DNA from 2 places in the Bradyrhizobium sp. T-1 genome. Region 1 is predicted to be linked to the other one. Evidence: riboswitches for the same ligand, from Rfam matches in the RefSeq annotation. Region 1 holds a riboswitch; the other holds the start of a gene.

Evidence for each region. A riboswitch is a leader RNA that binds a small molecule or an ion and turns the genes downstream of it on or off. The one in region 1 is predicted to bind S-adenosylmethionine.
Region 2: it holds a riboswitch for S-adenosylmethionine, as region 1 does, so the genes downstream of both, ACWAT4_RS38075 (O-succinylhomoserine sulfhydrylase) here and metX (homoserine O-acetyltransferase MetX) in region 1, are expected to answer to the same signal.

The regions. Positions count from the first base shown of each region.
Region 1 is NZ_CM132115.1:7,602,948-7,618,621, forward strand. Features, by position in the region: gene ACWAT4_RS36345 (alpha/beta fold hydrolase) at 1-313, shown strand, start outside; gene metW (methionine biosynthesis protein MetW) at 417-1,079, opposite strand; gene metX (homoserine O-acetyltransferase MetX) at 1,095-2,312, opposite strand; SAM riboswitch at 2,406-2,485, opposite strand; gene ACWAT4_RS36360 (chorismate mutase) at 2,681-3,529, shown strand; gene hisC (histidinol-phosphate transaminase) at 3,565-4,662, shown strand; gene ACWAT4_RS36370 (prephenate/arogenate dehydrogenase family protein) at 4,659-5,600, shown strand; gene ACWAT4_RS36375 (hypothetical protein) at 5,597-6,040, opposite strand; gene ACWAT4_RS36380 (hypothetical protein) at 6,118-7,689, opposite strand; gene ACWAT4_RS36385 (hypothetical protein) at 7,970-8,185, opposite strand; gene ACWAT4_RS36390 (DUF2125 domain-containing protein) at 8,344-9,528, opposite strand; gene ACWAT4_RS36395 (gamma-glutamylcyclotransferase) at 9,639-10,244, shown strand; gene ACWAT4_RS36400 (lysophospholipid acyltransferase family protein) at 10,241-11,014, opposite strand; gene ACWAT4_RS36405 (YdcF family protein) at 11,026-11,730, opposite strand; gene ACWAT4_RS36410 (cell division protein FtsX) at 11,803-12,771, opposite strand; gene ftsE (cell division ATP-binding protein FtsE) at 12,764-13,423, opposite strand; gene ACWAT4_RS36420 (MJ0042-type zinc finger domain-containing protein) at 13,618-14,496, shown strand; gene ACWAT4_RS36425 (response regulator) at 14,544-14,918, shown strand; gene ACWAT4_RS36430 (TIGR02302 family protein) at 14,982-15,674, opposite strand, start outside.
Region 2 is NZ_CM132115.1:7,960,426-7,976,099, forward strand. Features, by position in the region: gene ACWAT4_RS38055 (MATE family efflux transporter) at 1-672, opposite strand, end outside; gene ACWAT4_RS38060 (hypothetical protein) at 897-1,949, opposite strand; gene ACWAT4_RS38065 (PAS domain-containing protein) at 2,073-2,483, opposite strand; gene ACWAT4_RS38070 (2'-deoxycytidine 5'-triphosphate deaminase) at 2,577-3,713, opposite strand; SAM riboswitch at 3,794-3,873, shown strand; gene ACWAT4_RS38075 (O-succinylhomoserine sulfhydrylase) at 3,948-5,135, shown strand; gene ACWAT4_RS38080 (SGNH/GDSL hydrolase family protein) at 5,204-6,205, opposite strand; gene ACWAT4_RS38085 (SGNH/GDSL hydrolase family protein) at 6,218-6,988, opposite strand; gene ACWAT4_RS38090 (OpgC domain-containing protein) at 6,988-8,274, opposite strand; gene apaG (Co2+/Mg2+ efflux protein ApaG) at 8,467-8,859, shown strand; gene ACWAT4_RS38100 (Hsp33 family molecular chaperone) at 8,889-9,896, opposite strand; gene argF (ornithine carbamoyltransferase) at 10,142-11,065, opposite strand; gene ACWAT4_RS38110 (aspartate aminotransferase family protein) at 11,065-12,267, opposite strand; gene ACWAT4_RS38115 (GcrA family cell cycle regulator) at 12,725-13,237, shown strand; gene phoB (phosphate regulon transcriptional regulator PhoB) at 13,434-14,141, opposite strand; gene phoU (phosphate signaling complex protein PhoU) at 14,164-14,880, opposite strand; gene pstB (phosphate ABC transporter ATP-binding protein PstB) at 14,892-15,674, opposite strand, start outside.

The DNA.
Region 1 (15,674 bases):
CAGGGGGTCGGCGAACACGATGCGCGGCTTCCAGGGCCGCCGCCCCTCGATCTACACCATGACGGATGCGATCAAGGCCGCGGCGACGCCGGCGCTGATCATCTGCGGCGACGAGGACGATCCCTGCGTCGGGGCGAGCCTGTTCTTGAAGAAGCATCTCCCGGCCGCGGGGCTGGCGATGTTTCCAAAGTCCGGCCATGTGCTCAATCTCGAAGAGCCCGCATTGTTCAACGAGAGCGTGGAGCGGTTCGTGACGCTGGTGGAGGCGGGCCGTTGGCCGGTGCGCGATCCGAGGTCGCTGGCGGCGCATTAGGGCAAAGTCGCAGCCAAGTATTCCGTCATTGCGAGCGCAGCGAAGCAATCCCCCTCCGCGGAAGAACTCTGGATCGCTTCGCTGCGCTCGCAATGACGAGAGACTATTTTTCGCCACCGCGGCTCAGCAAGAACACGCCCTGCTCGCCGAACAGATTCCACACCCACCATGGCAATCGCAGCCGCAGCGGACGGCCGTAGAGGTCGAGCGCCTCGGCGCGCTCCATCTTGACGTGGATTTCGTCGCAGAGCTCGACGAAGTCCTTGATGGTGCAGAAATGGATATTGGCGGTGTCGTACCAGCTGGCGGGCAGATTCTCCGTGCGCGGCATGTGGCCGCCGATCAGGAGTTGGAGCCGCATTCGCCAGAAGCCAAAATTCGGAAACGAGACGATGGCGCGGCGGCCGATGCGCAAGAGATTCTCCAGTACGACCTTCGGCTGCCGCGTGGCCTGGAGCGTCTGCGACAGGATCACGTAGTCGAAGGCATCGTCGGGATAGTTGACGAGGTCGGTATCGGCATCGCCCTGCACCACCGCGAGGCCCTTGGCGACGCAGCGGTTGACGCCTTCACGCGACAGCTCGATGCCGCGGCCGTCGATGCCGCGGGTCTCCAGCAGCTGAAGCAGATCGCCCTCGCCGCAGCCGACATCGAGCACTTTCGAGCCCGGCTTGACCATTTCGGCGACCAGCAGATGGTCGGCGCGAAACGGGCCGGACTGCTCCGACGCGAGGCCATTGAGCGGCAGCACTTCCTGTACAGACATCGCGAGCCGTCCTTGTCAGTCGTTCTTGACGCTGAGCCCGCGCGCCTTGCCGGCCGATTGCAGGAAGGCGCGGGCGATATCGAAGAATTCGGGCACATCGAGCAGGAAGGCGTCGTGGCCGCGATCGGTCTCGATCTCCGCGAACGACACCCGCGCGCTCGACGCATTGAGCGCGTGCACAAGCGCGCGTGATTCCGAGGTCGGGAACAGCCAGTCGCTGGTGAAGGAGACGACGCAGAAGCGCGTCTCGATCCCGGCGAACGCTTTCGCCAGCACGCCGCCGTGGTCGCCGGCGATGTCGAAATAATCCATCGCGCGTGTGAGATAGAGATAGGAGTTGGCATCGAAGCGCTCGACAAAAGACGAGCCCTGGTAACGCAGATAAGATTCGACCTGGAAGTCGGCGTCGAACGAGAAGGTCGGCAGGTCGCGGTCCTGCATGCGGCGGCCGAACTTCCGATGCAGCGCGGCGTCCGAAAGATAGGTGATGTGCGCGGCCATGCGCGCGACCGCGAGGCCGCGATGCGGATGGATGCCCCGATCGGCGTAGGCGCCGTTGTGCCAGTCTGGATCGGCCATCACGGCCTGACGGCCGAGCTCGTGGAAGGCGATGTTCTGCGCCGAATGCCGCGTCGAACAGGCGATCGCGAGTGCGGAGTAGACTCGCGTCGGGTAGGCCGCGGTCCATTGCAGCACTTGCATGCCGCCCATCGAGCCGCCGACCACTGCAAACAGCGTGTCGATGCCGAGCCGGTCGATCAGCATCGCCTGCGCGCGCACCATGTCGGGGATGGTGATGACGGGGAAATCCAGGCCCCACACCTTGCCGGTCGCGGGATTGATCGAGGCAGGGCCGGTCGAGCCCATGCAGCCGCCGATCACGTTGGAGCAGATGATGAAGTAGCGGCTGGGATCGAGCGGCCGGCCGGGGCCGACCAGCGTCTCCCACCAGCCGGACTTGCCGGTGACGGGATGCACGTTGGCGACGTGCTGATCACCCGTCAGCGCATGGCAGATCAGCACCGCATTGGAGCGATCGGCGTTGAGCTCGCCATAGGTCTTGTAGGCGATCTGGAACGGGGAGAGATCGATGCCGCAATCGAGCCGCAGCGGCTGCTCGGCGCCGAACTGCGCGACCTCTGAACTGGGATGATCGACCTCATGCGACCGATCGTCGGCACTGATCGCGGGACTTGGGATCGTAGGACTTGGGACAGACTTGACGCCAACCATCTCTGACCATCGACCTCGTTTGCGATCGGACTTCAGATCGCGACTGACATCAGGCCATGAAAAACCCGGCCTGAACGATAGGTTCGGCCGGGATCGGAAGCGTCCCCGGCCTGTTTAGCGAATTTTTTAACGTGGCTGCAAGCCGGCCGGCTCAAATGACCACGGAACAGGCAAAAACCTACTGTCTTGGGCGCTTTTCGTCAAGTCACGGTCCGGACGAGGCAAAACAGTCTCTCAATGCGCATCCTCGCAGGGCGTCATTTCTCTTTGCTTTCGCCGCCGTGACTGCCTAATCAAGACATTATCCGCAGTGGATCCGGCTCGCCCGATCCGCATTGGAACAGCCCTTACAACAGCACCTCGCAGATATGTCCCAACGTCCGCCCGCGCCACCATCGCTCCAGGAATTGCGCAAGGAGATCGACGCGATCGACGAGGGCATGCATCGCCTGCTGATGCAGCGCGGCGACATCATCGACCGCCTGATCCAGGTGAAACAGACCCAGGAGGTCGGCTCGGCGTTCCGTCCGGCGCGCGAGGCCGCGATGATGCGCGACATCGTGCAGCGCCATCGCGGCATCCTGCCGCTCGACACGGTCGAGAGCATCTGGCGCGTCATCATCTCGACCTTCACCTATGTCCAGGCGCCGTTCTCCGTGCATGCCGACATCTCGGTGAGCGAGCCAGCAATGCGTGATTCCGTGCGCTTCCATTTCGGCTTCACGGTTCCTTATGTCGCGCATTTCAGCGCGCAGGCCGCGGTCGAGGCGGTGGCGAAGTCCAAGGGCGATCTGGCGCTGGTCTCGGCGACCTCGAGCCGCACGCCGTGGTGGCTGGAGCTGGAAGCGGACGGCGCGCCGAAGATCATCGCGCGGATGCCTTTCGTCGAGCGCGCCGACCATCCGGCCGCGCTGCCCGTGTTCGCGATCTCGCGTGTCGCCGACAGCGCCGTGGTGACGGAGGTCGAGACCTTCAGCGTGCGCGTGTCCGGCTGGAACGCCGAGGTCGCGCGGGCGCTGTCGCCGCTGGCCGAGATCGTGGCGGTGCCCGATACCGCCTTCGACGGCGCGGCCCTGCTGATCTCGGTCACGAGCGCCACCAGCATCGACAAAATCAGGGCTGCCCTGATCGAAGCGGGGGCCTCCGTGCGCTCCACGGCCCTCGTCGGCAGCCACGCAACGCGCTATACGGTGCCCCCGACCGGGTCGAAATCGTAGATCGCGAACCGCTTAAAGCCTATCCGGAGTTGAAGATGTCCCGCCCCGTGCCGAATCCCGGCATTCTCGATATTGCGCCCTACACGCCCGGCAAGAGCCCGGTCGCTGAGCCGGGCCGCAAGGTGTTCAAGCTCTCGGCCAACGAGACGCCGTTCGGACCCTCGCCCAAGGCAATCGAGGCCTTCAAGCACGTCGCGGAGCATCTGGAAGATTATCCTGAGGGAACCTCGCGCGTGCTGCGTGAGGCGATCGGCCGCTCCTTCGGGCTCGACCCCAACCGCATCATTTGCGGCGCTGGTTCGGACGAGATCCTCAACCTGCTCGCCCACACCTATCTCAGCCATGGCGACGAGGCGATCTCGACCACGCACGGCTTCCTGGTCTACCCGATCGCGACCATGGCGGTCGGCGCCAAGAACGTGGTTGCGGCGGAAAAGAACCTGACCTGCGACGTCGACGCGATCCTGAACGCGGTGACGCCGAAGACGAAGCTGGTCTGGCTCGCCAACCCCAACAACCCGACCGGTACCTATATCCCGTTCGACGAGATCAAGCGCCTGCGCGCCGGCCTGCCCTCGCATGTGCTGCTGGTGCTCGACGCCGCCTATAGCGACTATGTTTCCCGTAACGACTATGAGATGGGGATCGAGCTCGTCGCCACCACCGAGAATACGGTGGTGACGCACACCTTCTCCAAGATCCACGGCCTTGCGGCGCTGCGCGTCGGCTGGATGTTCGGGCCCGAGCACATCATCGACGCCGTCAACCGCATCCGCGGTCCCTTCAATGTGTCGACGCCGGCGATGTACGCCGCAGTCGCCGCGATCGAGGACACCGCGCACCAGGCGATGTCCAAGCAGTTCACCGAAACCTGGCGCAGCTGGCTCACCGAGGAGATCGGCAAGCTCGGGCTGAAGGTGACCCCCAGCGTCGCCAATTTCGTGCTGATCCATTTCCCGACCGACAAGGGCAAGACCGCGGACGACGCCGACGCCTTCCTCACCAAGCGCGGCCTCGTGCTGCGCGCGCTGAAGAATTACGGCCTGCCGCACTCGCTGCGCATGACCATCGGCACCGAGGAGGCCAATCGCCTCGTCGCCGAGGCCCTGCGCGACTTCATGGCCGACAAGTGAGCGTGGAGGCGCACTTCCAGCGAGTCGCGCTGATCGGCTTCGGCCTGATCGGCGGCTCGATCGCGCGCGCCGCGAAACGCCAGGGCCTGGCCGGCGAGATCGTCACCACCGCGCGCTCGGAAAAGACGCGCGCACGGGTGCTCGAGCTTGGCATTGTCGACCGGGTCGTGGCGACCAACGCAGAAGCGGTGAAGGATGCCGATCTCGTCATCCTCTGCATTCCCGTCGGCGCCTGCGGGCCGGTGGCGCAGGAGATCGCCGCACATCTGAAGCCCGGCGCCGTGATCTCCGACGTCGGCTCGGTCAAGGGCGCCGTGGTCAAGGACATGGCGCCGCACCTGCCGAAGACTGTTCATTTCGTGCCGGCGCATCCGGTTGCGGGCACCGAGCATTCGGGACCTGATTCCGGCTTCGCCGAGCTCTTCATCAACCGCTGGTGCATTTTGACGCCGCCGGAAGGCACCGACACCGCAGCCACCGCGCATTTGCGCGCCTTCTGGGCCGCAATGGGCGCCAAGGTCGAGGTGATGACCCCGGATCATCATGACCTCGTGCTCGCGATCACCAGCCATCTGCCGCATCTGATCGCCTACACCATCGTCGGCACCGCCGACGAGCTGGCGCAGGTGACCGAGTCGGAAGTCATCAAATTCTCCGCCGGCGGCTTCCGCGACTTCACCCGCATCGCGGCCTCCGATCCGACGATGTGGCGCGACGTCTTCCTCGCCAACAAGGACGCCGTGCTGGAAATGCTCGGCACCTTCACCGAGGATCTGGCAAAGCTCACCCGCGCCATCCGCCGCGGCGACGGCGAGGCATTGTTCGATCACTTCACCCGCACCCGCGCCATCCGCCGCGGCATCGTCGAGATCGGCCAGGATTCGGCGACCGCCGACTTCGGGCGCCAGCACGGGCAGCTCGACAAGAAGCCCGGCTAACAGCGGTCCTTCGCTCGCGCGATGCGGCGGCGGCCGGCGAGGCCGGCGCCGATCTGCAGGCATACGCCCAGCATCCAGGTGGCCCCGAACAGGAGATTGCCGGCGGGATCGGACGTCTCGTCGAGCACGAAAGCATAAAGCGCGAGCAGGCCCGCCCCGGCCGCGAGAAATGTGCCGGTCGCGCTGGCAAGGCCGATCACGGGCGATCGGTGGGCCGACCCGGCCTGAAGCTGCGGCCAGCGCGGGATATCGATCCCGAGATAAGCGCCGACCATTCCAAGCACGATCAGCACGACAGTGAATTCGACGGTGTCGAACCAGGGCAGCTCGACCCGCATCAGCAATGCGGCGACGAAGGTCGCACCCACCGCACCCGTCATCGCCAGGCCAAGCCGGGCGACGACGTGCGCGAGCCGAAGGATCAGAAGACCGTCGGACAATTGCCACTCACGATGGACTATTTGAGTTTAAGCATGATCTGATCGGAAAACCGCTGCACACTTTTCCGGATCATGCTCTAGAACGGATAGTACCGGATCTGCGTCATGACGATATTGTCGTCGGTCTTGGGCGCGCCGCCGACGCCGGCGAAGGCGAAGCGTTGCGTGTAGGAGTACTGCACGCCGGCTTTGAGCGTACCGTAATTGCCCTGGTAGACGGTGTCGTAGATTCCGGCCGTGACCTGCCGGACTTCCCTGGTGTTTCCGTTACACGTCGCCGCCGGCGTGTTCTCGGTGAAGCAGCCGGTGTTGTTGTAGAGCGGATTGCCGTAGCCGAACGGCGTGGTCCCGACGTTGGCGAAATTGGCCTTGGCCTTTTCCAGACCAGCATAGCTGTAGACGTCCAGGGTCGGCGTTGCGTGCCAGATCAGGCCGGCCGCGGCCGCCGTGATCGTCAGCGGCAGCACCGTGCCGTCCTGCGCCAGCGCGGCATCAGGGAACGGCGTCGCCGTGAAGCGGCCGAGCACGCCGTGCGCGCCGTAGAGCTGCAGGTCGAGGGTCTTCGGAATCAGCTCGGCAAACACGTGGCCGCCGAAGCTGCCGGTGTCGTAGGTGTGGTTGGCACCATTGAAGCGGTCGAACAGCTGACGATAGAGCGCCCAGGTTTCGACATGCAGCTTGTAGGGCCCGAGTCGCGGATCCCACGCCGCCTTGACGGTGACGTCAGGCACCTGGTTCAAGCTGACATTGTTGAGGTTGTTGAAGAAGCTGCCGCCCGGTCCGGTCAGATTGACCTGGAGGTTCGAGTTGAGCACGCCCTGCGGGCCGACCGCGGGCGTACCGACCGTCGGCGTATTGCCGCCGAAGAAAGCGGTCTGCGGATTTTCGACCGACGCAGCGATCTTGAACTCGGGCCCGAGATCCTTCCAGACGCGCAGACCCGGCTGGCGTGCCGCCAAAAGTCCCGGAACGGATTCGAAGTCGATCACACCCGGCGCGTCGATACCACGAGGGTCGATGCCCGACTTGGTCGGCGCATTCAGCGACCAGGATTGGCCGGCAAGGAAGTGCAGGCCGAGATCGGTTCGATCGACCTCGAGGCTGAGCTGTCGCATGCGCGGATTGAAGGAGTTGGTCGCGACCGAGCTTGCCGTCTGCGCCGCGCCCTCGAAGTCGATTTCGCCGTAACCGGCGAGATGCGTATCGGGATCGGCGTTACCTTCGGCGAGCACCGAGAACCTGCTCTGGCGCGCGGAGAAACGCGTCTCCGGAAAATAGAAATTGTGGCTCTGCTGATAGGGAATGAAATTGTAGACCGAGCCGGTGTCGGAAGCGATGTTGCGCGAACGGTAGATGCCGGTGAGGTCGACCCACCCTCCGAATGTCAGCGTGACGCCCTTGTAGCAGATCTTTCCGGCTGCGCAGGGATCGACGGGCAGCGCCTTGTACGTCGCCGGCATCGGCACGGCTCGCGACTGCGCCGCCTCGACCTGACGCGTCTTACGCGCCTCCGAATCCACCTTCTGCTGGAGCTCCTTCAGCTTCGCCTTCAGCGCCTGGATTTCGGTTGTGACATTGTCGTCGGCACGCGCCTGTCCCGAACAGGCAGCGAGCACTCCCAGCATCAGTCCGTAGTTGATGATCCGCACGTAGGCCTCCCTCCACTTGGGAAGCAGCTGCTGTTGGTTGCGCCCCCGGCGCGTGCATGCTTCCCTGGTGTGGAGTGATTTGAATGGGCCAGCTGTTATTCTCGGCGAGGCGCATCTTCTGCATCACGTTTTCCTGACGATCATGTTCGGAATATTTTCATCGCTCGACCGATCCGCACGCGCGCGATTCCGCTCGCATCGGATGTAGCGCGCATTGGGCCCGACCGGGTCATGGCCGGGCCCAACTCCGCGACGCGCTACGTCTCAAGGGGGATGGCGGCTATTTGCCCTTGGTCGCGCGGATCACCGTGGGGCGCGGTGATTTTGCAGAAGGCACGTAAGCCATCGTGTCGCGCGTGGCCGGGGTCGCGAGACTGCGGTCGCCATGCGGATATGGGGCTTCGTAGGCAGCCGGCTCCTGCGACTGCCACTGCGCGAACGCAGGCGTCGCAACGGCGACCGCGACGGCAGCAACGAACAGCTTGGATATGGTCATGGTATCTCTCCTGCCCGGCCAGCCCGCCTCATCGAGCAGCCGACATGGAGAGAGAGCGGGATTTGCGGCTCCGCATTCCCGATGGACAATCACGATCCAGCGAAGAGATCGTGAGGTGCCGGTAGCCCGGATGGCTCCATCCGGGCGGCGAGAGACAGCTAATATAGCGGCGGAATCTGGCCGACCTTGAACGGGCCGAGCAGCACGGCGCCGTCGACGAATTTCAGCGGGAAGCTGCGGGCCTTCTTGCCCTCGAGCGTGCTCTCGGTGCCGATCGAATTGATGCCGGCGGCAACGCCGGCATTGGCGTTCTGCTTGATGACCTTGCCGAGGCCGGGAACGGCGCGGTCGAGAGCACCAAAGAGATTGTTGAGGTCCTGCGATTTCACGCCAGGCGCGACGCGATCGAGCGTTGCCTGCGGAACGCCCTCCTCCAGCATCTTCTCGATGCCGAGTGCCGGAATGACGCGCTCGAGGCCGGCCACCGTCATCTGCAATTCGCCGTCCAGTCGGCCATTGACCGAGAGGCCCAGCGTGCCGGCCGCGACCGCGATCATCTCGCCCTGCTGGATCCGCGACTGCACGATCTCGATGTGACCGCCGGCGGTCTGGATCTCGCGGAAGCGCTGCGGCCAGGGTTTTGGGGTGAGGTCGGAGAGCCCTGTGATCTTCGCGCGCGTGTCGGCTTCGAACGGCTCGGCGAGCAGCGGGTGCACGCCCTGGATGCTGCCCTGCGCGATCTGAAGCACGGTCTCAATGATCGGATGATCGGACGGGGATCCGTCCGCGAGACGCCCGTGCAGCTCGATCTGCTTGGCGCGCGCGAGCGGCACCTGCACCGAACCATCGAGCCTGTTGAGGCTGGGATCGTCGAACACGAGGGAGGCGCGTTCCGGGATTGCCGGCAAGCCGACCACGCTGCTTCGGCCCTTGCTCCAGTTCACCACGAAGGTGTTTTGCGTGACGCCGTCGGTCAGTGTCGCCGGCGCGGAAAACTCGGCGATGACGTGCTTGGGATCGTAGACCTGAGCCAGAACCAGAATGTTGTCGAGCTTCGCCGTAAACGGGGTCTTGCTTGCATTCTGCGAGACCAGGGCGACGCTGGCGCCGGAGCACTGGACCTCGAAGCGGAACGGGAAGCCCGCGATCGACCGCTTGGCGCAATCATAGATGCGGCCGGACTTGGCCTCCTGCGCGCGCCAGGCATCGGCTGCGACCTCGGCCTGCGAGGCCGCATAGAACCAGAAGCCGCTCCAGGCGACCGCAAGGATCAGGAGAAGGACGGGAGCAATGAAGAGCCCCCAACGGGAGCGCCGGCCTGCGGCAATGGTCATATCGGACATGCGGCGACCCTTTGACCCCAGATTTTGTCAAATGTAAGCGAGGCCGGCCTCGGGCGAAAGGCGGAGAATTCGCTTCGTTTGCGCACCCAGTTCTGGTAGCCGTGCCCGAAATGTCGGAAATCACCCTCCCCTCCGTCACGTCAGCCAAGGGCGACCTTTGGGTGTTCGGCTATGGCTCGCTGATGTGGCGGCCGGGCTTCGCATTCGAGGAACGCGTTCCGGCGCGGCTGGTCGGCGAGCACCGCGCGCTCTGCGTTTATTCCTTCGTGCATCGCGGCACGCCGGAGCAGCCTGGCCTCGTGCTGGGGCTCGACCGCGGCGGCGCCTGCCGCGGCATCGCCTTCCGCGTTGCCGAAAAGGACCGCACCGAGGTGGTCGCCTATTTGCGGGAGCGCGAGCAGGTGACATCGGTCTATCGCGAGGTGATGCGCTCGGTTTGGCTGGAGAACGAAGCCCGCGAGCGCGTCTCGGCGCTCGCCTATGTCGTCGACCGCGGTCACGTGCAATATGCCGGGCGGCTGTCGCTCGCTGAGCAGCACCGCCATGTGCTGCAGGGTCACGGCCAATCCGGGGCCAATCGCGACTATGTGACGGCGACTGTGAAGGCGATCGAGGCCGAAGGCTTTCGCGACACACAGCTGCATCAGCTCGCGATGATGCTGCATGGTGATGCGCAGCACGCACCACCTCCCGTGGACGATCAAGAGAACCGTTAGCTCTCTGACGGCGCGTAGCTCGGCGCGCTGCCGATCAGTTGCTCCTGCTCCTTGCGGCCCGCTTCAACGATGCGAGCGGTCGCGTCTTCGATCGCCGTCTGCACGCGCGCGAGAAACTCATCCTTGGGCAGGCCCGGCGGCAGCGGATCGAGAAACTCCACCACCAGCGTGCCGGGATAGCGCATGAAAGTCCGCCGCGGCCAGAACAGGCCGGAATTGAGCGCAATCGGCAGGCACTGCACGCCGCAGGACGAATAGATCTGCGCAAAGCCGGTCTTGTAGTCCGGCGGCGCTCCCGGCGCACGGCGCGTACCTTCCGGAAAGATCACGAGCTGTCCGCCGCCGCGCACCGCCTCGCGCGCGCGCCGGGTCATGTCCAGCAGCGCCTTCACGCCGGCGTTGCGGTCGATCGCGATCATCCCGGTCTTGACCAGGAACTGGCCGAACACCGGGATCTGCATGAGCTGACGCTTGAGGATGAAGATCGGGCGGTTGAAGAAGCCCGGCAGCACGAAGGTCTCCCAGAACGACTGGTGCTTCGCGACGATCACCAGCGGTCCCTGCGGGATCTTCTCTACCCCGCGGAATTCCACCCTGATGTTGCAGACCACACGCATCAGGAACACCGTCGCCTTCGCCCACCATTCGGCAACCGTCAGCATCGCGCGCGGCGGCAAGGCGAAGGTCGGCAGCGCTACGATCGCGAGGCACACCAGCACGGTGTAGAACAGCACGTTGAACAGCAGCGAGCGCAGAAAAATCAGGAACATCGAAAATCCGATCAATTGGCCTGCGCGGTGGCTGGCCGCTTGGATTGCAGACCCGCAGGCTGCTCCGACATCTCGGGGGAAAGGTCAATCCCGAAATCCTCCAGCCGGACCCTGAGCTCGGCGGCAACGTACTTGACGTATTCGGACAACAGCAGCCGCAGCGTCGAGGCCGAGGTCCACCACGGCTCCTCGCGCCATTTGTCACCGACCACGGCGAACGGGATCAGTGCCGTCGCCGGCATCGCATGGGAGAATTCCACCAGCGCACGTGGCATGTGATAATTCGAGGTCACCACGATCAGCGATTTGAAGCCGCGCCCCTCGGCCCAGCGCCGCGCCTCCGCCGCGTTGCCGCGGGTCGTGAGCGCTGTGCGGTCGAGATCGACGCAGCAGGTCATGAAGGACTGGTTCTCCGGCAGGGTCCGGGAGATGTCGCTCGCGGTCGAGGTCGGGTGCACACCCGAGATCAGGAGCCGCTTGCCGTAGCCGGCCGCGAGCAGCTCCATCGCATCCGACACCCGCGAGGAACCGCCGGTCAGCACCACGATGCCGTCGGCCTTGCGGTCCGGCGCGATCTCGCCGCCGCGCAATTGCGACAGGAACGCGATGAAGCCCGCCGCTGCGCCGACAAAGGCGAACGCGATCGTCGACACGACGGTCGCGCGGAGCCAGCCGCGCGGCAGTTTCGGCGATCGATCGTCGGTCGGCGAGGTCATATGATGTCGGTGATCCCTTCCCCGGATTATTTTAGGACGTTTTGAGGCGAAGTGGAGTCCGGTTTATCGGGCTCAGTCCACATCGTTCAGCGTCGCGAACAGGGTCTGGCGCGAGGCGACCGCCGTGATCGCGCCGATCAGGACGGCCTGCACCGCGAGCACGACATAGCCGGACGGCCGCAGCGAGAAGGTGCCGAGCAGGGCTGCGAACTGGTCGCCGACCGGGGTGCCGGAGAACCATCCGGCGATCGACTCGGAGAAGCCAAACAGCAGCATGGCGACACCGCCACCGATGACGCCGCCTTCGAGGCCGAGCCTGAGGAAGTGCCGCAGGAAATGATTGGCAATGTAGCGGTCGCCGGCGCCGACGAAATGCAGGACCTCGACGATCGGACGGTTCGCCGCCATCGCGCCGCGCGTCGCAAACGAGACCGAGATGATGGTCGCGACGATGACCAGCGCGAGGATGCCGATGCCGGCAAGCACGGTCGCATTGGTCATCGAACGCATCCGTTCGATCCAGGCGCGATGATCGTCGACGCTGGCGCTCGGCGCCACCTGGGTCACGCGGGCGCGCAAGGCTCCGAGATCCAGCACCGTTCCCGGCTGCACGCGCGCGATGATCATGCGCGGCACCGGCAGATCGTCCATCGACAGACCGGTGCCGAGCCAGGGCTCGAGCAGCTTGCCGCTCTCGTCCTTGGTGAACGGCTTGACCTCGACGATGCCGGCCTGCGCGCGCATCGCCTCGGTGACGGCGGCGGTGTCGCGCTCGATATCGCGTCCGGATTGCGGGCGGACCTGGATGGTGATCTCGCTCGCGACATCCGACTGCCATTCTGCGGCGGAGGCGCTCACCAGCAGCACCGCGCCCGTCGTCATCGAGGCGAGAAAAGTCATGATGGCGACGACGGCGACCAGCGCGCGACCGTGGATCGAGGCGCGCGGCACGATCGGCGACATGTTGCGCGCCTTGGCCGGCAGCTGCGGACGCTCCTGTCCGAGATCGACCAATACGCCGCGCTCGTCGGTCCTACTCATAGACGTGCAACCGTCCCTGATGCAGCACGAAGCGGCGCGCTTCGTACTGGTCCATCAACGCGATGTCGTGGGTCGCGATGATGACGGCCGTGCCTGATTTGTTGAGCTCGATGAAGAGCCGCAGCAACCTTCGCCCCAGCGTCGGGTCGACGCTGCCGGTCGGCTCGTCGGCGAGCAGCAGCTGCGGTCGTGAGATCACCGCGCGCGCGATCGCCGCGCGCTGCTTCTCGCCGCCGGACAGGATCGGCGGCAGCGCATCCATGCGATCGCCGAGACCGACCCAGCGCAGGAGGTCGATGACCTCCTTGCGGTAGCTCGATTCGCTGCGGCCCATGACGCGGAACGGCAGCGCCACGTTCTCGTAAGTCGTCATGTGGTCGAGCAGGCGGAAATCCTGGAGCACGATGCCGATGCGCTTGCGCAAGTCGGCAATCTCGTCCTTGCCGAGCGTGGAAATGTCGTGGCCGAACAGATTGACGAGGCCGCGCGTCGGCCGGTGCGACAGGAACAACAGGCGCAGCAGCGACGTCTTGCCGGCGCCGGACGGGCCGGTGAGGAACTGGAAGGAATGCGCCGGGATCTGGAAACTGAGGTCGCGCAGGATCTCCGGCCCCAGACCGTAGCGTAATCCGACATTTTCGAACCGAACCAAGCTCAGCTCCGTTCGAGAGGTGACGCCGCGCGGCCAGCGAGGTTTCGCCGCGCGCGATCAAGGGGTTGTGCGACCGTTATGGTTTCCGGTTCGTTAACGGTCGCCCTGTAGCATCCCCGGCAGCATCCTTAGAAGTCGCTTCTTGGGAGTCCCTTGGCGCCAGGTTGCGCGCGAGGTCATCGTCGAGGCCGTCCATGCATATCGTCTGCCCGCATTGTACGACATCTTACGCCATCAAGCCTGCAAGCCTTGGGGCCAATGGGCGGACGGTCCGCTGCTCCCGCTGCAAGGAGACCTGGGTGGCGCATCCCGAGGATGCCACCGAGGAGGCCGTGATGCCGGCCATGGCCGCGGCCCGCCAGGCCGACGACCAGTCGGACCTTGCCGAGCAGTGGAACTCCTACGCCAAAGACGACGATGCCGCCGAGGCCCCCGTGGTCGAAAGCCCCTCGATCGCCAGTGACTGGCCGACCGAGGATGCTGTCGAGCCAGAGGACGAATGGTCGGCCGCGGCCCGGGTCGCCGAGGAGGAAGTCGTCGGCGTGCAGCACCAATCCTGGTTCCGTGGCTTGTTCAGCCGCCGCGGGGCCAAGGTCAGCCGGCCCGCCCCGGCCGTGGTCCGGCGGAAATCCCATTTTGGCCTGCCGATGGCCTGCGCCGCCATGGGCGCGCTGGTGCTGGCGCTGGTGATCTGGCGCGGCGACATGGTTCGCCTGCTGCCGCAGACGGCGGCCTTCTACAAGATGGTCGGCCTCGAGGTGAACCTGCGCGGGCTCGCCTTCAAGGACGTCAAGCTCTCGTCCGAAACCGTGGACGGTAAGCAGGTGCTGGTGATCGAGGGTGTGATCGTCGGCCAGGGCAAGAAGCCGCTGGATATCCCGCGCTTGCGCTTTGCCGTGCGCGACGCGCAAGGTGCAGAGATCTACGCTTGGAATTCGGTGCTGGAGCAGACCGTGCTGCAGCCCGGTGAGCGCGCCTTCTTCCGCTCGCGCCTGGCCTCGCCGCCGCCGGAAGGCCGCAATATCGACGTTCGCTTCTTCAACCGGCGCGACATTGCCGGCGGCAGCGTATAATCAGGCCCGCAAGGTCTGCACGGGAGGTTGGTCCCAAGGTTGGTGTCATGCCGAAAGTACTGATCGCCGATGACGAGGATTCGATGCGCCAATTGGTGGCGCGTGCCATCGCCATGGACGGCCACGAGACCGTCACCGCGCAGGACGGCGCCGAGGCGCTCGAAATCCTGACGCGCGAGGACGGCGCGTTCGACCTGTTGCTCACCGACATCCAGATGCCCGTCATGGACGGCATCGCGCTGGCGCTTTCCGCCGCGCGCGATTTTCCCGACCTGACTATTCTGCTGATGACCGGCTTTGCCGATCAGCGCGAGCGCGCCTCGAATTTGAACGCGCTGGTGCACGACGTCGTAACAAAACCGTTCTCGGTCGCCGATATCCGCACGGCCGTGGCGGATGCGCTTGCGGCGAAGAAGGGGTAGCGGCTCCGCACACTCGGTGTCGTCCTGGCGCAGGCCGGGACGACACTGGGAGAGAGCCGGGCCTCAAAAATCCTTCAGCAGCCGCTCGATATAATCGAGCTCGATCTGCGGGCGCGAGGGGTCGCCGAGGCGGCGGCGGAGTTCTTCGAGGATGCGGCGGACGCGCTGCACGTCGATCTCGCCGGGGATCTTGACCGTGTAATCGTCATCGATACTGCCGCGACGAAGAGGCCGGCCGAGCGGGTCGGTCTGGTTGCCGCCGCTCTGCTGGCGGCCGGCGCGATTGCCGGGGCCGTCACCCTGGCCGTCGCCATCGCCCTGCTGCATCGCCTCGGCCATCTTCTGCGCGCCCTTGCGCATGGCATCCAGCGCCTTGCCTTGCGAGTCCACCGCACCGTCGGCGTTGCCGTCGCCAAGCTTCGAGCCCGCATCACCCATGGCGCTGTCGGCGGAATCGAGCCCGCCATCATCGTCGCCCTGGTCGGCGTCCTGATCGCCATCCTGCCCCTGGTCGCCTTGCTGACCCTGCTGGCCCTTCTGTCCCTGCTGGCCTTTCTGCCCCTTCGGCGAGAGACCGCGCTTGGCCATCTCGTCCTGGAGCTTCTTCAAGCGGTCGCGCAGCGCCTGCTGGTCCTGCTGAAGATCCGACATCGACTGGTCGCCCGGCTGCTGCTTGCCGCGCATGCGATCGCGCCGGGAATCCTGGCCCTGCTTGTAGGTCTTGTCGCGCAATTGCTGCTGCTTGCGGATCATGTC
Region 2 (15,674 bases), 360 kb from region 1:
CAGCGCGCCGGCGGCGACCCCACGCATGCCGAGTTGCGGGAAGGGCCCGAGCCCGAGGCCGAGCATGCCGCCGAGCACGATCTGCCAGACCGCGGAGTTGAGGATCAAAAGCGACGGCAGCTTCATGTTGCCGGTGCCGCGCAGCACCCCGGCCATGGTGTTGAGCAGCCAGGGCAGCACGGCACCACCGAAAAACACCTGCGTGTAGGCGATCGCATGGGTCAGCACGTCGCCGCGGCCGCCGAGCATCGTGAGCACCTGGGGCCCGAAGATCAGCATGCCCAGCATGAACACGAGACCGAAGCTGATGCCGATCAGCAGCGCATGTGCAGCCAGTGTGCCGGCGCGCTCGCGATCGCCGGCCCCGAGCGCACGTGCGATGGCGGACGCCACGGCACCGCCCATGGCGCCGCCCGACATCGTCATGGTCAGGATCACTGTCGGAAACACCAGCGCCATCGCGGCCAGCGCTTCGACGCCGAGACGGCCGATATAGGAGGTCTCTGCGATCACCACGCAGGTGCCGGCCGACAGTGCGACCACATTCGGCCAGGCGAGCCCGAGCAGCGTGCGCAGGATCGGCCCGTCGGTCAGCGCGCTCCGCGCGGGGCGCCGAGAGGGCGGCAGCGGACGTTCCTGCTCATCGACCGGGATCTCGGCGATGTCCGTCATTTCGTCTCCGGCATAAGCGCCACTTGTGGCGCGGCAATGCTTAGGTGCGCTAATGAATTCACTCGCGCGAAAGGCGCGGTATGCACTTGTTAGCACGGCGGCGGCCGATTCCTCCTGCGTCGGGTGCAGGCGTGCCCTGCGGCAGCGCATTTCAGTAGGTGGAATTGGTTCTTCTCCCTCGCCCCGCTTGCGGGGCGAGGTGAAGCCCGCGGAAACACGGTCGTCTACCCAATCGTCCAGACCAGCGGCGGGTGGCCGCCTGCCGTCGGGCGCAAGTGCACATTGATATGCCGGCCGCATCCTGCCGCCAGTCCCTCGAGCAAACCTTCCAGCACCTTGGCGCAGGCGCGGTGATAATCGGCGACGTCATCCATCAGCTTCCAGCTCTGCTGGCGGATTTCGAAGCTGCCTTCGGATTGCGCGGTATCGGCCGCATCATCCTGCGCGGCGAACAGGGCGTTGAGGAAGGATGCGAACTCCTTCGCACCGCCGCGGCGCATTGCCAGCGGCTCCGCAATCTCATCGAAGAATTGCATGCCGATCAGCTTGCCGGTGATGTGCAGGAGATAGCCGGCATCTTCCGGCCCGAACAGCTGCACCATCACCGGCGCTGCCGTGCGAACATATTCCATCGCGTAGTTGCGATAGGCCTTTTCCAGCCGAGACTTCGGCCAGCTTGCGACGGGAAGCGCCGGTGCTCTCTTCGCGTCGAATAAAGGCGCGTCGAGATGGCGCGCATAGGCGAGACGCTGGTCCAGCTCCAGTGGATGGTCGTATTGGTGGTAGTAGCCTTCGAGCCCGTCCTGACCATCGACGCTCTGCTTGGTGCAGACGAAGCCCAGCCTGAGATCGCCGAGCGCGACACCGTTGTTGGCGTGCCAACCGCGCAGCATCGCGCGGCTGACCTCGCCCGGCACGCCGCAGATCGCCGGGCCTTTCCAGATCCAGCGCGGCGGCGGGTAGCGGATCCAGGCTTTGGTGTCGCTCTCATACATGTATTCGACGTGCACGCCGCCGATCCAGTTGGAGAGGTAGTGATATTGCGCGGCCGCTACCGCCGGCGGCAGATGATCAATCCCGAGCTTCTTGAGCCCCGGCAGGAAACGCTCCTGCTGCTGGCGGCGGAACACGCGGAAGACGAACTCGGCGGCCTCTGCCGTACCGCGCCGCGTGACCACCGTGAGGATGAGGCCGGTGAAGTAAGCGTGGTAGAGGTCGGCGACCACGCGCCAGCGTTTCCATTGCGCTTCCTGCGCGGCGTCTGCTGCGGCGGTCATGATCGCTCCCGATCGTTGTATTGATCGAGTGTGTCACTGCGGCAGGCAGCAGGCAACATGACGCGCCCGCAGAACGCCTTGCACGACAGCGCGCCAATTCCGCATCACGAAGTTTGCCTGGCCTTATTTTTGCGGAGCCTTGGCGGCGCGCTCGCGCTCAATGCGCTCGGTGACGTCGCGCGCCATGGCGACCGATCCCTGCACATTGCCGCCGGCATCACGCACCAGCGCGAAGGTCATTTCGATGTAGAGCTTGCGTCCACTCTTGTGCAGCGCGCGGGTCAGCGTCGGCCGGCCCGCAAGCTTCATCGCTCCGCTGGCAAGGGCGGCCTCAAAGCCCTTCCAGTGCGCGGCGCGCAGATGCTCCGGGATGATCAGATCGAGATTCTGGCCGAGCGCTTCGTCTGTCGCAAAACCGAACAGCGCGGTGGACGCACGATTCCAGCGCATGATCGTACCTGACCGATCCGAATAGATCAGCGCGTCGGCGACGTCGTCAAGGATGTTTGCGTCGAGCTGAGATTGATCGGTCATGGCACCACCTCGCATGTCGCCGGATTTTGCACATCCTGACACACATTCGGTGTCGTCGCCCGACTTGCCAGGGCATGACAGTGGAGTGTGCAGCTACACCCGGAAGTGCTTGCTCAGCTTCAGGCCCTGCGCCTGGTAGTTGGAACCGATACGCTGGCCGTACATCGCGTCGGGGCGCGCCAGCATCTTCTCGTAGACGAGACGGCCGACGATCTGGCCGTGCTCGAGGATGAACGGCACCTCGCGCGAGCGCACTTCCAGCACGGCGCGCGCGCCTTGCCCGCCCGCACCGGCATAGCCGAAGCCGGGATCGAAGAATCCGGCATAGTGCACGCGGAATTCGCCGACCAAGGGATCGAACGGCACCATCTCCGCGGCGTAATCCGGCGGGACCTGCACCGCCTCCTTGGAGGCGAGGATGTAGAACTCACCGGGATCGAGGATCAGGCTGCCGTCGGGACGCGCCGAGATCGGCTCCCAGAAATCTTCCACGGCATAGCCGGAGCGACGGTCGACATCGACCACGCCGGTGTGGCGCTTGGCGCGGTAGCCGACGAAGCCGGTGCCCTTCTCGCCGGAGAGATCGACGGAGACGGCGACGCCGCCGGTGAGATCGGCATCGTCGATGTCGACGAGACGCTCGGTGGCGTGGAGTGCATCGAGCGCATCGGCATTGAGGATGGCGTCACCGGTGCGGAAGCGCACCTGCGACAGGCGCGAGCCTTCGCGCACCAGGACTGGAAACGTCTTCGGGCTGATCTCGGCGTAAAGCGGGCCGTGATAACCGGCGCCGATCATGTCGAAGCGGCGGGTGCCGTCGGCGATCACGCGGGTGAAAACGTCGAGCCGGCCGGTCGAACTTTTCGGATTGGCTGCCGCGACGATCTCCGGCGGCAGCGCCAGGCTTTCCAGCAGCGGCACGATGTAGACGCAGTTGGTCTCCAGCACCGCGCCGTCGGCGAGACTGAACTCGTGCAGCTTCAACTGGTCGATGCGCTCGGCGACGGTGGCACCGGGGCCGGGCAGGAAGCTCGCGCGCACGCGATACGCGATGTCGCCGAGGCGGAGATCGAGGCTCGCCGGCTGGATCTGGCTTTCGACGAAATCGTATGCGGGCAGGATGAGGCCTGCTTCCGCCATCGCCGCGATCATGCGGTCGGGCAGGATACCATTGGCGTCGGCGGCAACCGTGAACGTCAACCGTGGGTCCTCATCAGGGGTCAAGTACATCCGGACTTGCGGGAAATACTAGTCTTTTACGGCTATCCGATGGACGCCTTGACGGAAAGGGCATTGCGGAATATGAGCATCACTTATCCCGTGGTGATTTGAGCCGGCCGGCTTGCAGCCACGTTAAATAAGTCGCTAAACAGGCCGGGGACCTCTGTGATCCCGGCCCGTGGAGATATCCAGGCCGGTTTTTTTGTGACCGTTTTCGACGAGACGGTCATCTCGGAGGGTCCTATGTCGAAGTCGCCTGCTACTTACCGTCCCGAAACCCGCCTGGTCCATTCCGGCACCCTGCGCTCGCAATATGGCGAGACGTCGGAGGCGCTGTTCCTGACCCAGGGCTACGTCTACAACAGCGCCGAGGAGTGCGAGGCGCGGTTCAAGGGCGAGGACCCCGGCTTCATCTATTCGCGCTACTCCAACCCCACGATCGCGATGTTCGAGCGCCGCATGATCGAGCTCGAAGGGGCAGAGGCCGCGCGCTCGGCCGCAACGGGCATGGCCGCCGTGACGACTGCGATCCTGGCGCCGCTCAAGGCTGGTGACCACGTCGTGGCCTCGCGGGCGCTGTTCGGCTCGTGTCTCTATGTCATTCAGGACCTGCTGCCGCGCTACGGCATCGAGACCACGCTGGTCGACGGCGCCAATCTCGATGAATGGCAGCGTGCGCTGAAGCCCAACACCAAGACGTTCTTCCTGGAGAGCCCGACCAATCCGACGCTCGACGTGCTCGACATTCCCGGCATTGCCGAGATCGCCCACAGCGGCGGCGCGCGGCTCGTCGTCGACAACGTGTTCGCGACGCCGATCTGGCAAAGCCCGCTCGCGTTAGGGGCCGACGTCGTCGTCTACTCCGCGACCAAGCACATCGACGGCCAGGGCCGCTGTCTCGGCGGCATCATCCTGTCCTCGGAAGCCTTCATCGCCGAGCACATTCACAATTTCATGCGCCAGACCGGCCCGTCGATCTCGCCGTTCAACGCCTGGGTCCTGCTCAAGGGCCTGGAAACGCTCGGCGTGCGCGTACGCGCGCAGACCGACACTGCGGCGCGCATCGCCGACGTGCTGGCGAGCCATCCGAAGATTGCGCGGCTGGTCTATCCCGGACGCGAGGATCATCCGCAGGCGGCGCTGGTCAAGAAGCAGATGCGCGGCGGCTCGACCCTGGTTGGCTTCGAGGTCAAGGGCGGCAAGGCCGCGGCGTTCCGCGTGCTCAACGAGCTGAAGCTTGCCAAGATCTCGAACAATCTCGGCGATGCCAAGAGCCTGGTGACACATCCGGCGACCACGACGCATCAGCGGCTGAAGCCGGAAGTGCGCGCCGAACTCGGCATTGGCGAAGGATTCATCCGCTACTCGGCCGGGCTCGAGCACGCGGATGATCTGATCGAGGATCTGACGGCGGCGCTGGAGAAGGCGTAACGGGGTGAATAGCGAGTGGCGAATGGATCGATCCCCATTCGCTACCCGCCACTCCCTACTCGCTTCCCTTACATCGGCCGGTACGTCCGCACGTCCGCCGGCACGTTCACCCCTAGCTTGATCTGCCCCACCGAGCGGATGATGTCGTCGCCGAGCAACTGGGCGAAGCAGGCATAGCCCCAATCGTTCATGTGCAGGCCGTCGGCGATGACGAAGCTCTCGACCGGCAGCGCCTGCTTCTCGTGCCACTCGCGCATCACCTCGAAGCGCGGAAAGATGCCGACGTGACGGAGCTCGGCGACCTTGCCGAGCAGCTTCACCATCTTGCCCGCACTTTCGGGACGCTCGGTGACGCGCGGCGAATATTGCGGGTCGACCAGCACGACGTCGGCATCGCCGGCCGTCTGGATGCGGGTGACGCCGTCCTCGACCATCTTGGCGGTATCGCCGGGATCGAGGTTGCGCAGCACGGCGTTGGTGCCGACCTGCCAGATCACGAGATCCGGATGCACATCGATCACCTCCTTCTGGAGGCGCGTCATCATCTCGGGCGCGTCCTCGCCACCGACGCCGGCATTGATGACGGTGATGTCGGCGGTCGGGTATTGCCGGCGCAACTGCGCGGCGAGACGGTTCGGATAATTGAAATCGGGCGAGCTCGCACCGTAACCCGCGGTCGACGACGAGCCGAACGCGACGATCACGACAGGCTTGCCGGCGACGAGCTTGTTCGCGACATGCGGCAGCGAGCCCATGGTCTTCGAGACGCCCTTCGGCGACAGGCAAGGCACGCGGCTGAAAATGTCGCCGGCGGATTTCGCGACCTGCTTCACCTTGTCGATGGCGCGCGAGGTGAGACCGCGCTGGTCGGTGGTCGACTGGCCGGTCGCGGCCACGGTCGTCTGGGACGGTGATGCCGGTGCGGGATTAGCGGATTGCTGCGGAGCAGGCGTCGCCTGCGCGGCTTGAGCGCGAGCGGGGACCTGCAGCATGGGCGTCAGCACCAGCAGCACCGCCGCTGCGGGCGCGACCAGCCGTGTCGACAGGCCAAAAGGGCGGAGAGAACTCATTAACGCTAGACCTCAATTTTGCTGCTCGGCCGGCCCCAGATGGGCTGCGTCGATCACGAACTGTGCCAACGCCCGGCCGATGCAATCATGGACCTGCTTCGCCAGCTCGGGGCCCCGGGATGGGCTGAACAGGTCGAACTGACCCTGATCATTCCACTGCCGCATCATCGCGAAACGGTCGAACAGCGGGATATCATGCTCCTGTGCCACCACCCGCATGTTATCGAGATAAGGCGGTGCCGAGATCATGGTTTCGGTACGGGGGCTGTACTGCAAATTCATCAAGACGACGTCAGCCCCTGCATTTTGCAACGCAGCGACACCTTCGGTCACGGCGCCGCGGAAATCGTCGGGATCGACGGAGCGGATAGCATCCACGGTCCCGGTCTGCCAGATGACCAAAGTAGGTGCTTTTGCTTCCATCAGCTTAACGAAGGTCCCGGCAGCTTCCTCCGCCGTTTTCTTGCTCTGTATTTCTACGGATACGTGCACAGTCTCCGCAGGCGGCAGCTTGTCCTTCAAGACGGCCTGCATCCGCGCCGGATAGGAGCTGTCCTCTTGGGCCGGAATGGTGGTGGAGCGGCTGCCGATCACCAGGATCTCGAGCGGTTTGCCCGATTTGACGGTGTCGGCGACCTTGTGGAGCTGGCTGTCGGTGGCGAGCAGATAGGGCGGCAATTCGCAGGCTGCGGGCGCAGCAGGCACGGCATCGCCCGCGCGCGCCGAAGGCGCAGCGAGACCACCGCACAGCAGGATCAGGCTCAGGAGAACCTTAGCCTTCATCAGCCCCCTCCCGCCAGATCGGCGTTGCCGACGGCGGCTTTGTTTTTCGTACCGCTCTTGTCGGCCACGCGCTTGTACCACGAAATCACCCAGGCCATCGCCCACATGATCAGGATTCCGGAGAGACTAATCAGCGCATGCATGGCCGGTCCACCGGAGACTTCGGCCAGGATGAAGTGGCCGGCAAAGGCCAGGAAGACGCCGAGGCAGAAGATCTCCAGCGAATGCTGGCCGCACACGATCAGCGGCCGCAGCCACGGCGACTTCAGCCCCGGCCAGTCCCGCGGCAGGAAGCGAACGGTGAGCGCCGACAGCGCCAGGAAATGCGTGAAGCGCAGCACGTCGAGGTCGGTCTTGTCGATCGGATACATCCACTGTTCAAGCCGCTTCGGCATGAAGTGCGAGAGCTGCGGCAGGTACCAGGTCAGCGTCACGTAGAACGCCGCGACGAGATAGGCGATCGAGATCCACATCGTTATGGGGGAAGCCAGGATGCGCGACATGCGTCGCGCACCTCCGAGCGCACACCAGGCTCCGAACACGAAAAGCAATTGCCAGGCCAGCGGATTGAACGCCCAGAAGCCGTTCGGATAGGCCGAGAAATAGAGGTCGAATTCCCAGGTCGCCGCATAAAGCAGGGCCGAGAGCGCAAGCGTCACGTCGGGCCGCCACTTCATCGACCACAGGATCAGCGGCAGCGCCAGCATCAAGACGATGTACAGCGGCAGCACGTCCATGTTGACGGGACGGAAGCGCAAGAGCAGCGCCTGCACGATGGTGACGTCGGGCTGCTTGAGGAAATCCATGATGCCCATCTCTTCGGTATAGAGCGGGTTCTCGAAGCTGGTCGCGACGTAGGAGATCTCGGCGAGGAAGATCGTGAACAGGAAGACGTGGGCGACATAGATCTGCCAGACACGGCGCAGGATGCGCGCGGTGGCGATGAGGAAGCCGTTTTCCAGCATGGCGCGGCCGTAGACGAAGGCAGCGGTGTAGCCGGAGATGAAGATGAAGATCTCGGTGGCGTCGCTGAAGCCGTAATTGCGGATCGTGAACCAGGTCAGCAAATTCGGCGGCAGATGATCGATGAAGATCAGCCACAGCGCGAGGCCCCGGAACAGGTCGAGCCTGAGCTCGCGCTCGCCGATGGCGGGCAGCGTGATGGCCGGCGCGGCAATGCGCGGCTTTGCATCCACGGGCTTGGCATCCACGGGCTTGGCACCCACAGGCGTGGCCCCCGCGGTTCCCGCGATCGTCGATCCCGTCACTTGATCGGCAATGGTCATCGGGGCCCAAAAACCCTTCCGCAAATCGCGACGCTTAAAGGAGTGTACCGGTCCCGTCGCCGCCTCGCAAAGCGGCGGGATCACATACGGGTGTTCTCGGGGTGTACTTCCCCGTCAATTCTGGCGGGACGATGTCGCCAAAGCGGACTTCGGCGTTTGGTTCCCGGCCAGGATTTCGTTATGATGGCAATCATGTACCGCGCCGTGACCCGCCAGATCGAAGTGACCGTCGAGCCGAACTTTGTTCCGGAGCAGTCGTCGGCCGACCGCTCGCGCTATTTCTGGTCCTACACCATCGTCATCACCAATTCCGGCGACGAGACGGTGCAGCTCAAGACGCGGCACTGGATCATCACCGACGCCTCCGGCCGCCAGCAGGAGGTCAAGGGCGAAGGCGTGGTCGGCGAGCAGCCGACGCTCGCCCCCGGCGAGCGCTTCGAATATACCTCCGGCGTCCCGCTCTCGACCGCGTCCGGCTTCATGACCGGCCGCTACCAGATGGTCAGCGAAAGCGGCGAACGCTTCGAGATCGACGTGCCGACGTTCTCGCTGGACAGCCCGGACAACAAGCGGGTGTTGAATTAGCGAGGTGCCGTACGAACCTACCTACCGCGCTACGCGTCCTCGACGCCCGCTTCGTCCGGCGTGAACGCGTACACCGAGGAGCAGAATTCGCAGGTCACGACGACCTTGTCGTCCTTGACCATGGCACTCCGATCATCCGGCGAAAAGCTCCTCAGCATGGAGGCGACCGCGTCGCGCGAGCAGGAGCATTGCGCCTTCAGGACCAGCGGATTGAACACGCGCACGCCGCGCTCGTGGAAGAGGCGATAGAGCAGCCGTTCGCCGGAGAGATCGGGATCGATCAGTTCGACGTCCTCGACGGTTTCGATCAGCGAGCGCGCCTCGACCCAGGCATCGTCCTCGGCGATGCTGTGCACCTCGGCGCCATCAGGCGCGTCGCCGGGGTGTAAGTCGGCCTGCCGTGCGCGCTCCGGCGCCTTCGGCAAGAACTGCATCAGCATGCCACCGGCGCGCCAGCGATGCTTGCCACCGTCGCTACTGCGCCACTCCTCGCCGACCGCGAGCCGCACGCGCGTCGGGATCTGCTCGGAGCGCAGGAAATATTCGTGGGCGGCATCTTCCAGGCTGCCGCCGTCGAGCGCGACCAGGCCCTGGTAGCGGCTCATGTCCGGCCCCTGGTCGATGGTCATGGCGAGATGGCCACGGCCGAGCAATGCGCCGGAGTCCCTGGCGTCGCCGAGGCGCTCGGCGTCGAAGCGCGCATAGGCGCGCAGGCGATCCGGCGCCTGATAGTCCACCACCAGGAACGACACCGGGCCGTCGGTCTGGGCTTGCAGGATGAAGCGGCCCTCGAATTTCAGCGCCGAACCGAGCAGCGTCGTCAGCACGATGGCCTCGCCGAGCAGCTTGCCGACCGGCGCAGGATAATCATGCTTGGTCAGGATGTCGTCGAGCGCAGGACCAAGCCGCACCAGGCGGCCGCGCACATCGAGCGCATCGACCTCGTAGGGCAGCACAGCGTCATCGATCGGAACCGCGGATGGTGCGCGAACCGGGCCTTCAGGCCCGGTTTTCATGTCAGGGGATTGGGAAACCATGGCGCTTTATCTGGGGTCGGAGGGTGGAAATGGAAGAGGCACAGGGGCCTCAAACTCAGCGTCGTCCCGGGGCGCGCGAAGCGCGAACCCGGGATCCATAACCACAGGATCAGGCTGTTGTCGGCGATGACAACTCATCGCCAAACGAGGTCCTGTGATTACGGGTCCCTGATCTGCGCTTACCCTTGTCCGGGACGACAGCGGAGGATGGGGTCGCCGTACAGCCACCCCGCTCCACCGCAGCGTTACTTCACCGCGTCAAAGCACCAGGCCAAAATGCCCTTCTGCGCGTGCAGGCGGTTTTCAGCCTCGTCGAACACGACCGATTGCGGGCCGTCGATCACCTCGTCGGTGACCTCCTCGCCGCGATGGGCGGGCAGGCAGTGCATGAACAGCGCGTCGGGCTTGGCCAGCGACATCAGCTTGGCATTGACCTGATAGGGCTTGAGCACGTTGTGGCGATGCTCGCCTTCCTTGTCGCCCATCGACACCCAAGTGTCGGTGACGACGCAATCGGCGCCCCTGACGGCGGCCTCGGGATCGGTGCCGATCACGATCGGCGCGCCGGTGGCCTTGATGAAGTCGCGCATGACTTTCTTCGGCGCCAGCTCCGGCGGGGTCGCGACATTGAGCTTGAACTTGAAACGCTCGGCGGCATGGGCCCAGGACGCCAGCACGTTGTTGTCGTCGCCGGTCCAGGCCACGGTCCGACCTTCGATCGGCCCGCGATGCTCCTCGAAGGTCATGAGATCGGCCATCACCTGGCAGGGATGCGAGCGCCGCGTCAGGCCGTTGATGACGGGCACGGTCGCATTCGCCGCGAGCTCCAGCAGCGCCTCGTGATTGAGGATGCGGATCATGATGGCGTCGACATAGCGCGACAACACGCGCGCGGTGTCGGCAATGGTCTCGCCGCGGCCGAGCTGCATCTCGGCACCGGTGAGCATGATGGGCTCGCCGCCGAGCTGGCGCATGGCGACATCGAACGAGACGCGCGTGCGGGTCGACGGACGCTCGAAGATCATCGCCAGCGTCTTGCCTTCGAGCGGCCTCACCGGCTGATGCGCCTTCTGCTTCGCCTTCATGGCGGAGGAGGCCGCGAGCATGCTCTTGAGCTCCGACAACGGCAGCTCGTTGATATCCAGGAAGTGCTTTGGAGCCTTGCTCATCAGCTTGCCGCCCGCTTGTTGCCGGACAACGCAGCGCAGGCGCGTTCGAGCCGGCCGATGCTGTCCTCGATCTCGGCTTCGGTGACGATCAAGGGCGGCAGCAAGCGCACCACATTGTCGCCGGCGCCGACCGTGAGCAATTTTTCGTTGCGGAGCGCTGCGACCAGGTCGCCCGAGGGCACGACGGCCTTGATGCCGATCAGCAGGCCCTCGCCGCGCACTTCGCTGACGATATCGGGATGACGATCGATCACGGAGGCGAGCTTCTGCTTCAAGAGCAGCGACATCTTCTGCACGTGGTCGAAGAAGCCGGGCTTGAGCATGACGTCGAGCACGGCATTCGCAGCCGAGATCGCCAGCGGATTGCCGCCGAAGGTCGAGCCATGCGAGCCGGGCCCCATGCCGGAGGCCGCGTCCGCGGTCGCCAGCACCGCGCCGATCGGGAAGCCGCCGCCGAGCGCTTTCGCCAGCGACATCACGTCGGGCGTGACGCCGGTGCGGCGATGGGCGAAGAGATCGCCGGTGCGGCCCATGCCGGTCTGCACCTCGTCGAACGCAAGCAGCAGGCCCTTTTCGTCGCAGAGCTGGCGCAGCGCCTTGAGGAACGACGGCGTCGACGAGCGCACCCCGCCCTCGCCCTGGATCGGCTCGATCAGGATACCCGCAGTGTGGGGATCGATCGCCTTCTTCACGGCCTCGAGGTCGCCATGCGGCACCTGGTCGAAGCCGTCCATCGGCGGACCGAACCCTTCGAGATATTTTGCAGAGCCGGTCGCGGCGAGCGTCGCCAGCGTGCGGCCATGGAAGGCGCCCTCAAACGTGATGATGCGGTAGCGCTCCGGATGCCCCTTGGAGAAATGGTGATGGCGGACCAGCTTGATCACGCCTTCCAGCGCTTCGGCGCCGGAATTGCAGAAGAACACGAAGTCCGCAAAGCTCTCGTTGCAGAGACGGTTCGCAAGCTTCTCGCCGTCCGGGCTCTGGAACAGGTTCGACATGTGCCAGAGCTTGGTCGCCTGCTCCTGCAACGCCTTGACCAGCGCGGGATGGGCGTGGCCGAGCGCATTCACTGCCACGCCCGAGGTGAAATCGAGATAGCGATCGCCGTTGGTTGCGATCAACCAGACGCCTTCACCGCGCTCAAAACCGATGTCGGCCCTGGCGAAAACGGGGAGCAAATGCGGCGCTGCGCTGCTAGTCATGACGATCACTTGATGTTGCGGACGGTGTAACGCGTGCTTTGCGCAACGCACCATTGACCGGCCCGGAAAACGAAACGTGCCGCCTTTTAAGGGCGGCACGCGCGACTATCTTAGGCCTGGTGAAACGGGTGTCAATGCCGCCCGGAAAGCCTCGCGAAACGCTGAATCCGTAGTCTTGCGGTGGCGATTTTGCGGGATTTTCACCACGGAACATGTGGAAGCGAGTCGGCGGACTCTTGCGCGTGAGTCACGCCATATTGTAGCGTTTGGCTTGTCAGATACGACATCTCGTGCAGCGGTTCTGATCCCAAGAGTCCTCATGTACCGGCGTAAACGTTCGGGCGTTCTAGTCACGCCCGGCGAGCCTTAAGGGATTCTGGCGGCACGGGTTTTTCGAGGCTTAGGCATTCGTTGTGCCGCCCCAGGATGGCAGGCGCGCGGCGAAGGAAAGGTTACAATGACGGTTTTGACCTGGTCGGACGATCGCGTCGAGCAGTTGAAAAAGCTCTGGGAGGCCGGACTTTCGGCTAGCCAGATCGCCGCTGAGCTTGGGAATGTCACCCGCAATGCCGTGATCGGCAAGGTGCACAGGCTCGGCCTGTCCGGCCGCGCCAAGAGCCCGTCTTCGGCAGCTCCGCGGCCGCGCAAGGCGCGTCCCGCGCAGCACATGATGCGGGTGAGCAGGCCCATCGCGCGCGGCAACACCGCATTGGCGCAGGCCTTCGAGGTCGAGGTCGAGGCCGAGCCGGTTACCTACGACAACGTAGTGCCGATGAGCCAGCGGCTGTCGCTGCTCGAATTGAACGAGGCAACCTGCCATTGGCCGGTCGGCGATCCCTCGAGCCCGGATTTCTTCTTCTGCGGCGGCAAGGCACTCTCCGGCCTGCCCTATTGCGCTCAACACTCGCGGGTGGCGTATCAGCCGGCAGCCGACCGGCGTCGCGCACCGGCGAAGCCCGGCACGCGCTGAGCTACCAATTCTATTGATTGCCAAGACGGCGGCCGTGACACGATGACGGCGCCAATTATTCGGTGTCATCCCAGCGAAGGCGGGAATCCATAGCTACCACTCCCCGTGGTTATGGGTCCCGGGCTCGCGCTGCGCGCACCCCGGGACGACAGCTGAGAATGTGGCCGCAGCTCACTAAACCAGTCGCCCGCAAACCCTATGTCTGCTCCGCCTTCGCGAACCGATCATCGAGCGCGTAGCCGGCACCGCGGACGGTGCGGATCGGGTCCTGCTCACGACCGAGATTGAGCAGCTTGCGCAGGCGGCCGATATGTACGTCGACGGTGCGCTCGTCGATATAGATGTCGCGGCCCCAGACGCTGTCGAGCAGCTGCTCGCGCGAGAACACCCGGCCGGGATGCTCCAGGAAGAACTCCAGCAGGCGGTATTCGGTAGGCCCGAGATCGATCGGCCGGCCCGAGCGTGCCACGCGGCGCTTTTCGCGGTCGAGCTCGATGTCGCCGAAGGCGAGGATGGTCGCGAGCCGCTCAGGGCTTGCGCGCCGCAGCAGGCCCTTCACGCGCGCGAGCAGCTCGGGCACCGAGAACGGCTTGACGATGTAATCGTCGGCGCCGGTCGCCAGGCCCCGCACCCGCTCGCTCTCCTCGCCGCGCGCGGTGAGCATGATGATCGGCAGCTGCTTGGTGTCGGATCGCGTCCGCAGCCGGCGGCACAGCTCGATGCCCGACAGCCCCGGCAGCATCCAGTCGAGCACGATCAGATCAGGAATGTGCTCCTTGAGACGGGTGTCGGCATCGTCGCCGCGCATCACCGTCTCGACGTCATAGCCGTCGCCTTCGAGGTTGTAGCGGAGAAGCTCGGTCAGAGCTTCCTCGTCCTCAACCACCATAATGCGTGCGCCCATGGGGTCGTCGCTCCTTGCGTAATCAGGTGTTCGGGACCGTCGTGGCGAACGTCGTCATGTCGCCCTTCGGCCGCTTATCGGTGATGGCCTGGCCTTCGATCATGTAGAACACGGTCTCGGCAATGTTGGTGGCGTGGTCGCCGATCCGCTCGATGTTCTTGGCGCAGAACATCAGATGGATGCAAAACGAGATATTGCGCGGATCTTCCATCATGTAGGTGAGGAGCTCGCGGAACAGCGAGGTGCAGATGGCATCGACCTCCTCGTCGCCCTTCCACACCGCCATCGCCGCCGGCAGGTCATGCGCGGCATAGGCGTCCAGCACCGACTTGACCTGCTGCTGCACGAGGTCGGTCATGTGCTCGAGGCCGCGGAACAGCTTGAGCGGATGGAAATCCGTCTCCAGCGCCGCGACGCGCTTGCCCATGTTCTTGGCGAGATCGCCGATCCGCTCGAGATCGGTCGCAACCCGCATCGCGCCGACGATCTCCCGAAGATCGACCGCCATCGGCTGGCGGCGCGCGATGGTGAGCACGGCGCGCTCCTCGATCTTCTTCTGCAGCGTATCAAGCTCGGCGTCGATGGTGACCACGCGCTGGCCGAGCGCGACGTCGCGGCGGATCAGCGCGTCGACGGAGTCGACGATCATGCGCTCGGCGATGCCGCCCATCTCGGCGACCAGGCGGGTGAGCTCCTGGAGGTCGGTGTCGAAGGCTTTTGCGGTATGTTCAGAACCCATGTCCTGTCTCCTCAGCCGAACCGGCCGGTGATGTAATCCTGCGTGCGCCGGTCGGTCGGCGACGTGAAGATCTTGCTGGTGTCGTCGAACTCGATCAGCTCGCCGAGATACATGAAGGCGGTCTTGTCGGAGACGCGGGCCGCCTGCTGCATGTTGTGGGTCACGATCGCGATCGTGTAGTTCTCGGACAGTTCCTGGATCAGCTCCTCGACCTTGGCGGTCGAGATCGGGTCGAGCGCCGAGCAGGGCTCGTCGAACAGGATCACCTCGGGGCGCACCGCGACGGTGCGGGCGATGCAGAGGCGCTGCTGCTGGCCGCCGGAGAGCGACAGGCCGGAAGCGTTGAGCTTGTCCTTGACCTCGTTCCACAGCGCGCCGCCGCGCAGCGCCTTCTCGACGCGGTCGTCCATCTCGGACTTCGAGATCTTCTCGTAGAGACGAATGCCGAACGCGATGTTCTCGTAGATCGTCATCGGGAACGGCGTCGGCTTCTGGAACACCATGCCAACGCGGGCGCGCAGCAGGTTGAGATCCAGCTTGGGGTCGAGGATGTTGGTCTGGTCGAGCATGAGCTGACCGGTGACGCGCTGGCCCGGATAGAGATCGTACATCCGGTTGAAGATGCGCAGCAGGGTCGACTTGCCGCAACCCGACGGGCCGATGAACGCCGTGACCCGGTTGGTGCCGAGCGCCAGGTTGATGTTCTTCAGTGCGTGATGCTCGCCATAATAGAAGTTGAGGTTGCGCACCGTCACCTTGGCGGGCGCCTCCGGCAGCGGCTGCTGCGACGCCAA